Regions from separate parts of the Solibacillus sp. FSL H8-0523 genome, predicted to be linked through region 3. Evidence: a T-box and tRNA genes for the amino acid it is inferred to sense, from the RefSeq annotation. Region 3 holds a T-box; the other regions hold tRNA genes.

Region 1 (3,266 bases), 1.1 Mb from region 3:
TGATGGCAACTAAGAACAAGGGTTGCGCTCGTTGCGGGACTTAACCCAACATCTCACGACACGAGCTGACGACAACCATGCACCACCTGTCACCGTTGTCCCCGAAGGGAAAACTGTATCTCTACAGTGGTCAATGGGATGTCAAGACCTGGTAAGGTTCTTCGCGTTGCTTCGAATTAAACCACATGCTCCACCGCTTGTGCGGGCCCCCGTCAATTCCTTTGAGTTTCAGTCTTGCGACCGTACTCCCCAGGCGGAGTGCTTAATGCGTTAGCTGCAGCACTGAGGGGCGGAAACCCCCCAACACTTAGCACTCATCGTTTACGGCGTGGACTACCAGGGTATCTAATCCTGTTTGCTCCCCACGCTTTCGCGCCTCAGTGTCAGTTACAGACCAGATAGTCGCCTTCGCCACTGGTGTTCCTCCAAATCTCTACGCATTTCACCGCTACACTTGGAATTCCACTATCCTCTTCTGCACTCAAGTTCCCCAGTTTCCAATGACCCTCCCCGGTTGAGCCGGGGGCTTTCACATCAGACTTAAGGAACCACCTGCGCGCGCTTTACGCCCAATAATTCCGGACAACGCTTGCCACCTACGTATTACCGCGGCTGCTGGCACGTAGTTAGCCGTGGCTTTCTAACAAGGTACCGTCAAGGTAGCGCCAGTTACTACGCTACTTGTTCTTCCCTTGCAACAGAGTTTTACGAACCGAAATCCTTCTTCACTCACGCGGCGTTGCTCCATCAGACTTTCGTCCATTGTGGAAGATTCCCTACTGCTGCCTCCCGTAGGAGTCTGGGCCGTGTCTCAGTCCCAGTGTGGCCGATCACCCTCTCAGGTCGGCTACGCATCGTTGCCTTGGTGAGCCGTTACCTCACCAACTAGCTAATGCGCCGCGGGTCCATCCTATAGTGATAGCCGAAACCATCTTTCAACTTCAAAACATGTGTTTCGAAGTATTATCCGGTATTAGCTCCGGTTTCCCGAAGTTATCCCAGTCTATAGGGTAGGTTACCCACGTGTTACTCACCCGTCCGCCGCTAAATCAGAGAGAAGCAAGCTTCTCTAATCATTCGCTCGACTTGCATGTATTAGGCACGCCGCCAGCGTTCGTCCTGAGCCAGGATCAAACTCTCCATAATAGTTAGTTTGAAAGCTCATTTGCTTTGCTAGCGATCCAACTAATTAAAGTTGAAATCTATTGTTTGTTTCATTTAAGAAACTTGTTTTTCATTAACGTTGCTTGTTCAGTTTTCAAGGTTCATGGTGGAGCCTAGCGGGATCGAACCGCTGACCTCCTGCGTGCAAGGCAGGCGCTCTCCCAGCTGAGCTAAGGCCCCATAAAATGGTCGGAATGACAGGATTCGAACCTACGACCCCTTGGTCCCAAACCAAGTGCTCTACCAAGCTGAGCTACATTCCGGAAAATTGGTGCGCTCGACAGGACTTGAACCTACAACCTTCTGATTCGTAGTCAGATGCTCTATCCAATTGAGCTACGAGCGCAATTATTTATTTAAAAATGGTGCCGAGGGCCGGAATCGAACCGGCACGGTGATCACTCACCGCAGGATTTTAAGTCCTGTGCGTCTGCCAGTTCCGCCACCCCGGCATTTTTTGGAGCGGAAGACGAGGTTCGAACTCGCGACCCCCACCTTGGCAAGGTGGTGTTCTACCACTGAACTACTTCCGCAAAATGCATAAGCTATTTTTATCTGACAGTATATGAAATTAAAATGGTGCGGGTGAAGGGAGTCGAACCCCCACGCCTTGCGGCGCTAGATCCTAAGTCTAGTGCGTCTGCCAATTCCGCCACACCCGCAGCAGACAAATATAAAACTGGTGAGCCATGAAGGACTCGAACCTTCGACCCTCTGATTAAAAGTCAGATGCTCTACCAACTGAGCTAATGGCTCTCTAAAATGGTGCCGGCGAAAGGAGTCGAACCCTCGACCTACTGATTACAAGTCAGTTGCTCTACCAACTGAGCTACACCGGCATTTTAGAAATGGTGGAGGATGACGGGCTCGAACCGCCGACCCCCTGCTTGTAAGGCAGGTGCTCTCCCAGCTGAGCTAATCCTCCTGGGTAATACAGCCTAGCGACGTCCTACTCTCACAGGGGGAAACCCCCAACTACCATCGGCGCTAAAGAGCTTAACTTCCGTGTTCGGTATGGGAACGGGTGTGACCTCTTTGCCATCATCACTAGACTATTTTATTGTAAAAGACAATATTTATTATACTACACTATCCTTAAAAGTCAAGTGTTTTTAATAAATTTTATTCTTTCAAAACTGGATAAACGTTTCATTGATGTTCATAAATTGTGGTTAAGTCCTCGACCGATTAGTATTCGTCAGCTCCACACATCACTGCGCTTCCACCTCGAACCTATCTACCTGATCGTCTTTCAGGGGTCTTACTTACTTGCGTAATGGGAAATCTCATCTTGAGGGGGGCTTCATGCTTAGATGCTTTCAGCACTTATCCCGTCCACACATAGCTACCCAGCGATGCTCTTGGCAGAACAACTGGTACACCAGCGGTGTGTCCATCCCGGTCCTCTCGTACTAAGGACAGCTCCTCTCAAATTTCCTACGCCCACGACGGATAGGGACCGAACTGTCTCACGACGTTCTGAACCCAGCTCGCGTACCGCTTTAATGGGCGAACAGCCCAACCCTTGGGACCGACTACAGCCCCAGGATGCGATGAGCCGACATCGAGGTGCCAAACCTCCCCGTCGATGTGGACTCTTGGGGGAGATAAGCCTGTTATCCCCGGGGTAGCTTTTATCCGTTGAGCGATGGCCCTTCCATGCGGAACCACCGGATCACTAAGCCCGTCTTTCGACCCTGCTCGACTTGTAGGTCTCGCAGTCAAGCTCCCTTATGCCTTTACACTCTACGAATGATTTCCAACCATTCTGAGGGAACCTTTGGGCGCCTCCGTTACTCTTTAGGAGGCGACCGCCCCAGTCAAACTGTCCGCCTGACACTGTCTCCTACCCCGCTAAGGGGCATGGGTTAGAAGTTCAATACAACCAGGGTAGTATCCCACTGACGCCTCCTCCGAAGCTGGCGCTCCGGGATCTCTGGCTCCTACCTATCCTGTACAAGTTGTACCAAAATTCAATATCAGGCTACAGTAAAGCTCCACGGGGTCTTTCCGTCCTGTCGCGGGTAACCTGCATCTTCACAGGTACTATAATTTCACCGAGTCTCTCGTTGAGACAGTGCCCAGATCGTTACGCCTTTCGT
Region 2 (3,266 bases), 650 kb from region 3:
GCAACTAAGAACAAGGGTTGCGCTCGTTGCGGGACTTAACCCAACATCTCACGACACGAGCTGACGACAACCATGCACCACCTGTCACCGTTGTCCCCGAAGGGAAAACTGTATCTCTACAGTGGTCAATGGGATGTCAAGACCTGGTAAGGTTCTTCGCGTTGCTTCGAATTAAACCACATGCTCCACCGCTTGTGCGGGCCCCCGTCAATTCCTTTGAGTTTCAGTCTTGCGACCGTACTCCCCAGGCGGAGTGCTTAATGCGTTAGCTGCAGCACTGAGGGGCGGAAACCCCCCAACACTTAGCACTCATCGTTTACGGCGTGGACTACCAGGGTATCTAATCCTGTTTGCTCCCCACGCTTTCGCGCCTCAGTGTCAGTTACAGACCAGATAGTCGCCTTCGCCACTGGTGTTCCTCCAAATCTCTACGCATTTCACCGCTACACTTGGAATTCCACTATCCTCTTCTGCACTCAAGTTCCCCAGTTTCCAATGACCCTCCCCGGTTGAGCCGGGGGCTTTCACATCAGACTTAAGGAACCACCTGCGCGCGCTTTACGCCCAATAATTCCGGACAACGCTTGCCACCTACGTATTACCGCGGCTGCTGGCACGTAGTTAGCCGTGGCTTTCTAACAAGGTACCGTCAAGGTAGCGCCAGTTACTACGCTACTTGTTCTTCCCTTGCAACAGAGTTTTACGAACCGAAATCCTTCTTCACTCACGCGGCGTTGCTCCATCAGACTTTCGTCCATTGTGGAAGATTCCCTACTGCTGCCTCCCGTAGGAGTCTGGGCCGTGTCTCAGTCCCAGTGTGGCCGATCACCCTCTCAGGTCGGCTACGCATCGTTGCCTTGGTGAGCCGTTACCTCACCAACTAGCTAATGCGCCGCGGGTCCATCCTATAGTGATAGCCGAAACCATCTTTCAACTTCAAAACATGTGTTTCGAAGTATTATCCGGTATTAGCTCCGGTTTCCCGAAGTTATCCCAGTCTATAGGGTAGGTTACCCACGTGTTACTCACCCGTCCGCCGCTAAATCAGAGAGAAGCAAGCTTCTCTAATCATTCGCTCGACTTGCATGTATTAGGCACGCCGCCAGCGTTCGTCCTGAGCCAGGATCAAACTCTCCATAATAGTTAGTTTGAAAGCTCATTTGCTTTGCTAGCGATCCAACTAATTAAAGTTGAAATCTATTGTTTGTTTCATTTAAGAAACTTGTTTTTCATTAACGTTGCTTGTTCAGTTTTCAAGGTTCATGTTGTTGTCGTTTGTGACAACTTTTATATCTTATCATTTTTAAAATGTTATGTCAACACTTTATTTTAAATGATTTTTTCGAAATTGTTTGTCGTTCTTAACGACTCTTATAATATTACCTCATTCATTTCTGAATGTCAACAGCTTTTTTAAAACTGGAGCGGGTGATCGGAATCGAACCGACAACATCAGCTTGGAAGGCTGAGGTTTTACCACTAAACTACACCCGCATATTAAATTACTATGGTGCGGCCGAGAGGACTTGAACCTCCACGGGGTTGCCCCCACTAGGCCCTCAACCTAGCGCGTATGCCATTCCGCCACGACCGCTTCATCCGACTTTTCTCATTATATACAACTTTGAGATTTTTTGTCAATATGAAACTGGTGAGCCATGAAGGATTCGAACCTTCGACCCTCTGATTAAAAGTCAGATGCTCTACCAACTGAGCTAATGGCTCTTGAAAATGGCTGGGGAACCTGGATTCGAACCAGGGCATGACGGAATCAAAATCCGTTGCCTTACCGCTTGGCTATACCCCAATAATGGCGGTCCCGACCGGGATCGAACCGGCGATCTCCTGCGTGACAGGCAGGCATGTTAACCGCTACACCACGGGACCATAAGTAAACACTATAAAATTAAGTGGTGACCCGTACGGGATTCGAACCCGTGTTACCGCCGTGAAAGGGCGGTGTCTTAACCACTTGACCAACGGGCCAATGAATGGCTCCGAAGGCAGGACTCGAACCTGCGACCTGCCGGTTAACAGCCGGATGCTCTACCAACTGAGCTACTTCGGAATAATCTCTTCATTTTGTCGACGTCATCTTGTCGACTTTTATTATTATAGGTGCCGACCTATCAATCGTCAACACTTTTTAGTGATTTTTTTCGAAGAAAAAATCCCTTCCTATATAATAGCATTTTCACTTTTATTGCGATAAGAGGTATTTTCCCCAAAAACACTTATATCAAACCTCTTACATGAAATTAAATTTCACTTTCTACAAATCGAATTTTCCCCTTACAAATACTACAACAGTATTTCCGGACATCCATTTTTCGTTTACGCTTATAGCTTTGCCCACAATTTTCACAACGGTAATAATGAATTACGCCTTTTTTCTTTACCTTAACAGGCACTTCAATACGCGAACAGAATCTCGGCGCACCTACTCGCTTCAATAGGTTCCTAAAGTCTGCATCACGATGTTGATAACCCATCCCTAAAATATGTAGGTGATAATGGCACAACTCATGCAATATGATTCCCCTTAACTCTTCTATCCCAAAATGATTGTATAACTTTTTATTTAATTCGATATTGTGACTGCTTAATAAATAACGCCCACCTGTCGACTTCAACCTACTATTAAAATATGCTTTATGTACAAAAGGACGATTAAAATATTGAAGTGATAATTGTTCAACTAATTGCTGTGCTTGTTCATCTGTCATTTCTTTCACTCCGTTTTTACAAAATAAAAAAGCACACGAACGAATCCATGTACTTTTTATTATAATAAATTTCACTTTGTTTTACACGCTAGGTTGTGCTACTGGCGGTAACATCGTTAAGGAGATACGTCCTTTATTCGCTTCTACCTTTTCTACCCAAACTGTTACGATATCACCTAAGGCCACGACGTCTAATGGATGCTTGACGCGAGCTTTTTGCAATTTTGAAATATGCACTAGCCCGTCTTGCTTGACGCCAATATCAACGAACGCCCCAAAGTCTACTACGTTACGAACCGTTCCTTGTAGTTCCATACCTACTTGTAAGTCTTCCATTTTTAAAACATCCGTTTTTAATAACGGCTGAGGAAAGGCATCACGTGGATCTCGGGATGGTTTCATTAATGTATCCACAATATCTTTTAACGTCACTTCACCTACATTAAGTGTCGTACTTAATTCCGCTAAACTTAGCTGACCAATTGCTTGTTCTGCCTTTGGTGTGCCCACATCTTTTTTCACTAATCCAGCCGCTTCTAA
Region 3 (3,266 bases):
AGTAATTTTTTGGGGGAGGAAATTTTGTGCCGAAACAGGTTTGGTTTTTAATACTTGGCACGTTTATTAATACAGTTGGAAATTCATTTTTATGGCCTTTAAATAGTATTTATATTCATGACCATTTAGGAAAGTCATTAACGGTTGCTGGAGTCGTACTGATGCTAAATTCGTTAGCAGGGGTGTTTGGTAATTTAGTTGGTGGTTTTTTATTTGATAAATTAGGTGGTTATAAAGCGATTTTAATTGGGGTCGTGCTCAATTTGTGTTCGATTACCTTATTAACGTTGTGGCATGATTGGCCACAATACGTCATCTTTTTAGCAATGCTCGGTTTTAGTGGCGGGATTGTGTATCCAGCGATTTATGCGATTGCCGGAAGTGCGTGGCCAGAAGGTGGGCGTAAGGCGTTTAACTCGATTTTCTTAGCAAATAATGTCGGGGTGGCGATTGGTCCTGCACTTGCTGGGATTATTGCAGATTTTATATTTGATTATGTATTTAGTGCAAACTTATTTTTCTATGCGGTGTTTTTCGTACTTGTCCTAACGACATACAAACGCTTTGATCAGCGAGATGTCACAACAAAATCGCTTGGAAAAGACGAGCAAGGACGTCAAAAAGGTCCGATTCTAGCGATAGGTATTTTAAGTATTTCACTTGTTGTATGTTGGTTAAGTTATTCACAGTGGAGCGCGACGATTTCTTCTTATACACAAGGGCTAGGGATGAGCTTGTCTGAGTATAGCTTACTTTGGACGCTAAATGGATTTTTGATTGTCGCAGTGCAGCCAATTATCCGCCCACTTATTAAACGTTGGGAAAATAAAATTAAGCATCAATTAGTGCTTGGTTTAGTGTTAATGTCTCTGTCATTTATCGTGGTCTATTTTGCAGGGGACTTCAAAATGTTTGCAGCGGCAATGATTATTTTAACGTTTGGTGAAGTATTCTTTACACCCGTCATTCCATTAATAGCTAATCGACTTGCGCCACCTGGACAGCAAGGCTTTTATCAAGGCTTAGTGAACAGCGCTACAACGATTGGCCGCATGATCGGTCCCGTGTTTGGCGGCTTCATGGTCGATATGTACGGTATGCAGGTGCTCATGATCATTTTATCGATTTTACTAGTATTCGCGATTATTCCATGTCTTCTATATGATAGGAGCTTAAAAAATCTAGAAAGTTAACTAAATTATTTAGTAACTGGTCGCCTCGCGAAAGCGGAGCGGCTGTAATATCCATAGCGGCACTTTAACATATTACGTGGCTTTATAGCAGTCGTGCGGTAGCCCACCGATAATAAAAGTAAAACTTTATACGATACCTCTGCAATTCGTAACCAATCTCGCACTTGTACTTTTACCAGCTTTCCATTAAAATGAATGGAATAACAATAAATTGAACTGTGATGAGGAATAGTAGATGGTTTCACTTTTTAGAGAGCTAGCGGCTGGTGGAAGCTAGTAAGTGATAAATTGAACTCGCCTCGGAGTATGCTTTTCTGAACTTTAGTAAGGAAAGCCGTGAATTCGCGTTAAGAATCTACAAGCTGAGTGCTGTGTCACTAATTTGGGTGGTACCGCGGGAGTTAACAATATCTCTCGTCCCTGTCTTTTATAAGATGGGGACGGGATTTTTTTATTGTTCAAATATTCAGTTAATTTTAAAGTGAATAAGAAATACTACATTACAGCGCAATCAATCGTATTTAAAAGGAGGAAATATTGTGAGCTTTAATCATCAGCAAATCGAAAAAAAATGGCAAGCGTTTTGGGATGTTAACAAAACATTCAAAACTGAAAATGACGAATCAAAACCAAAATTCTACGCATTAGACATGTTCCCGTACCCATCAGGTGCAGGCCTTCACGTAGGTCACCCAGAAGGCTACACAGCAACAGATATCCTTTCTCGTTTCAAACGTATGCAAGGTTATAACGTACTTCATCCAATGGGTTGGGATGCGTTCGGTTTACCAGCAGAGCAATACGCACTTGATACAGGAAATGACCCAGCAGAATTCACTGCTAAAAACATTGCGACATTCAAGCGTCAAATTAATGAGCTAGGCTTTTCATATGACTGGGATCGTGAAATTAACACAACAGATCCTTCATACTACAAATGGACGCAATGGATTTTCACGAAATTAGTGGAAATGGATTTAGCTTACGTGGACGAAGTGGCTGTGAACTGGTGTGAAGCATTAGGAACAGTACTTGCAAACGAAGAAGTAATCGATGGTCTTTCTGAACGCGGTGGTCACCCAGTTGTGCGTAAACCAATGCGCCAATGGGTACTACGTATTACAAAATACGCAGACCGTTTAATCGACGACTTACTAGACGTTGACTGGCCTGAATCAATTAAGGATATGCAGCGTAACTGGATCGGCCGTTCTGAAGGTGCACAAGTGAAATTCACTGTTGCAAACACAGACAAAGACTTCGAGGTATTTACAACACGTCCAGATACATTATTTGGTGCAACATACTGTGTACTAGCACCAGAGCATAAATTAGTTGCACAAATTACGTCTCCAGAGCAAAAAGAAGCGGTAGAAGCGTATCTTGAAAAGGTTTCACTAAAATCTGATTTAGAACGTACAGACTTAGCGAAAGAAAAAACAGGTGTCTTCACAGGCGCTTATGCAGTGAACCCAATCAACGGCAAACAAGTGCCAATTTGGATCGCGGATTATGTATTAGCAACTTACGGTACAGGTGCAATTATGGCGGTTCCTGCGCATGATGAGCGTGACTATGAATTCGCGAAAGAGTTCGGCCTAGAAATTACAGCGGTTCTTGAAGGTGGCGACATCGATAAAGAAGCATTCACTGGTGACGGTGTTCACATTAACTCAGAATTCTTAGACGGCTTAAACAAAGCAGACGGGATTGCTAAGGCAATCACTTGGTTAGAAGAAAATGCGGTTGGTGAAAAGAAAGTAACGTATCGCCTACGTGACTGGTTATTCTCACGTCAACGTTATTGGGGCGAGCCAATTCCAGTTATTCACTGGGAAGATGGCACAATGACAACGATTCCAGAGGATCAACTACCTCTTGAGTTACCAAAAACAACAAATATCCGTCCTTCAGGTACAGGTGAATCGCCACTTGCGAACATCGAGGAGTGGGTAAATGTTGTAGACCCAGTTACAGGGTTAAAAGGTCGTCGTGAAACGAATACAATGCCACAGTGGGCTGGTTCTTCATGGTACTTCCTACGTTATATCGATCCAACAAATGACAAAGCAA

Evidence for each region. A T-box is a leader RNA that pairs with one kind of tRNA and senses whether it is charged. The one in region 3 lies ahead of leuS (leucine--tRNA ligase), so its partner is inferred to be a tRNA-Leu.
Region 1: it has a tRNA-Leu gene. The T-box ahead of leuS (leucine--tRNA ligase) is inferred to sense a tRNA for this amino acid. The anticodon was not compared.
Region 2: it has a tRNA-Leu gene. The T-box ahead of leuS (leucine--tRNA ligase) is inferred to sense a tRNA for this amino acid. The anticodon was not compared.

What each region holds. Positions count from the first base shown of each region.
Region 1 is NZ_CP150291.1:106,754-110,019, reverse strand. Features, by position in the region: rRNA gene NSQ62_RS00550 (16S ribosomal RNA) at 1-1,146, opposite strand, end outside; tRNA gene NSQ62_RS00545 (tRNA-Ala) at 1,269-1,344, opposite strand; tRNA gene NSQ62_RS00540 (tRNA-Pro) at 1,351-1,427, opposite strand; tRNA gene NSQ62_RS00535 (tRNA-Arg) at 1,434-1,510, opposite strand; tRNA gene NSQ62_RS00530 (tRNA-Leu) at 1,528-1,616, opposite strand; tRNA gene NSQ62_RS00525 (tRNA-Gly) at 1,623-1,697, opposite strand; tRNA gene NSQ62_RS00520 (tRNA-Leu) at 1,742-1,826, opposite strand; tRNA gene NSQ62_RS00515 (tRNA-Lys) at 1,845-1,920, opposite strand; tRNA gene NSQ62_RS00510 (tRNA-Thr) at 1,928-2,003, opposite strand; tRNA gene NSQ62_RS00505 (tRNA-Val) at 2,014-2,089, opposite strand; rRNA gene rrf (5S ribosomal RNA) at 2,101-2,216, opposite strand; rRNA gene NSQ62_RS00495 (23S ribosomal RNA) at 2,333-3,266, opposite strand, start outside.
Region 2 is NZ_CP150291.1:3,835,690-3,838,955, forward strand. Features, by position in the region: rRNA gene NSQ62_RS19160 (16S ribosomal RNA) at 1-1,141, opposite strand, end outside; tRNA gene NSQ62_RS19165 (tRNA-Gly) at 1,421-1,494, opposite strand; tRNA gene NSQ62_RS19170 (tRNA-Leu) at 1,509-1,594, opposite strand; tRNA gene NSQ62_RS19175 (tRNA-Lys) at 1,650-1,725, opposite strand; tRNA gene NSQ62_RS19180 (tRNA-Gln) at 1,733-1,807, opposite strand; tRNA gene NSQ62_RS19185 (tRNA-Asp) at 1,812-1,887, opposite strand; tRNA gene NSQ62_RS19190 (tRNA-Glu) at 1,912-1,986, opposite strand; tRNA gene NSQ62_RS19195 (tRNA-Asn) at 1,993-2,068, opposite strand; gene NSQ62_RS19200 (SprT family protein) at 2,259-2,726, opposite strand; gene NSQ62_RS19205 (Tex family protein) at 2,808-3,266, opposite strand, start outside.
Region 3 is NZ_CP150291.1:3,186,546-3,189,811, reverse strand. Features, by position in the region: gene NSQ62_RS15855 (MFS transporter) at 27-1,193, shown strand; T-box leader at 1,403-1,618, shown strand; gene leuS (leucine--tRNA ligase) at 1,733-3,266, shown strand, end outside.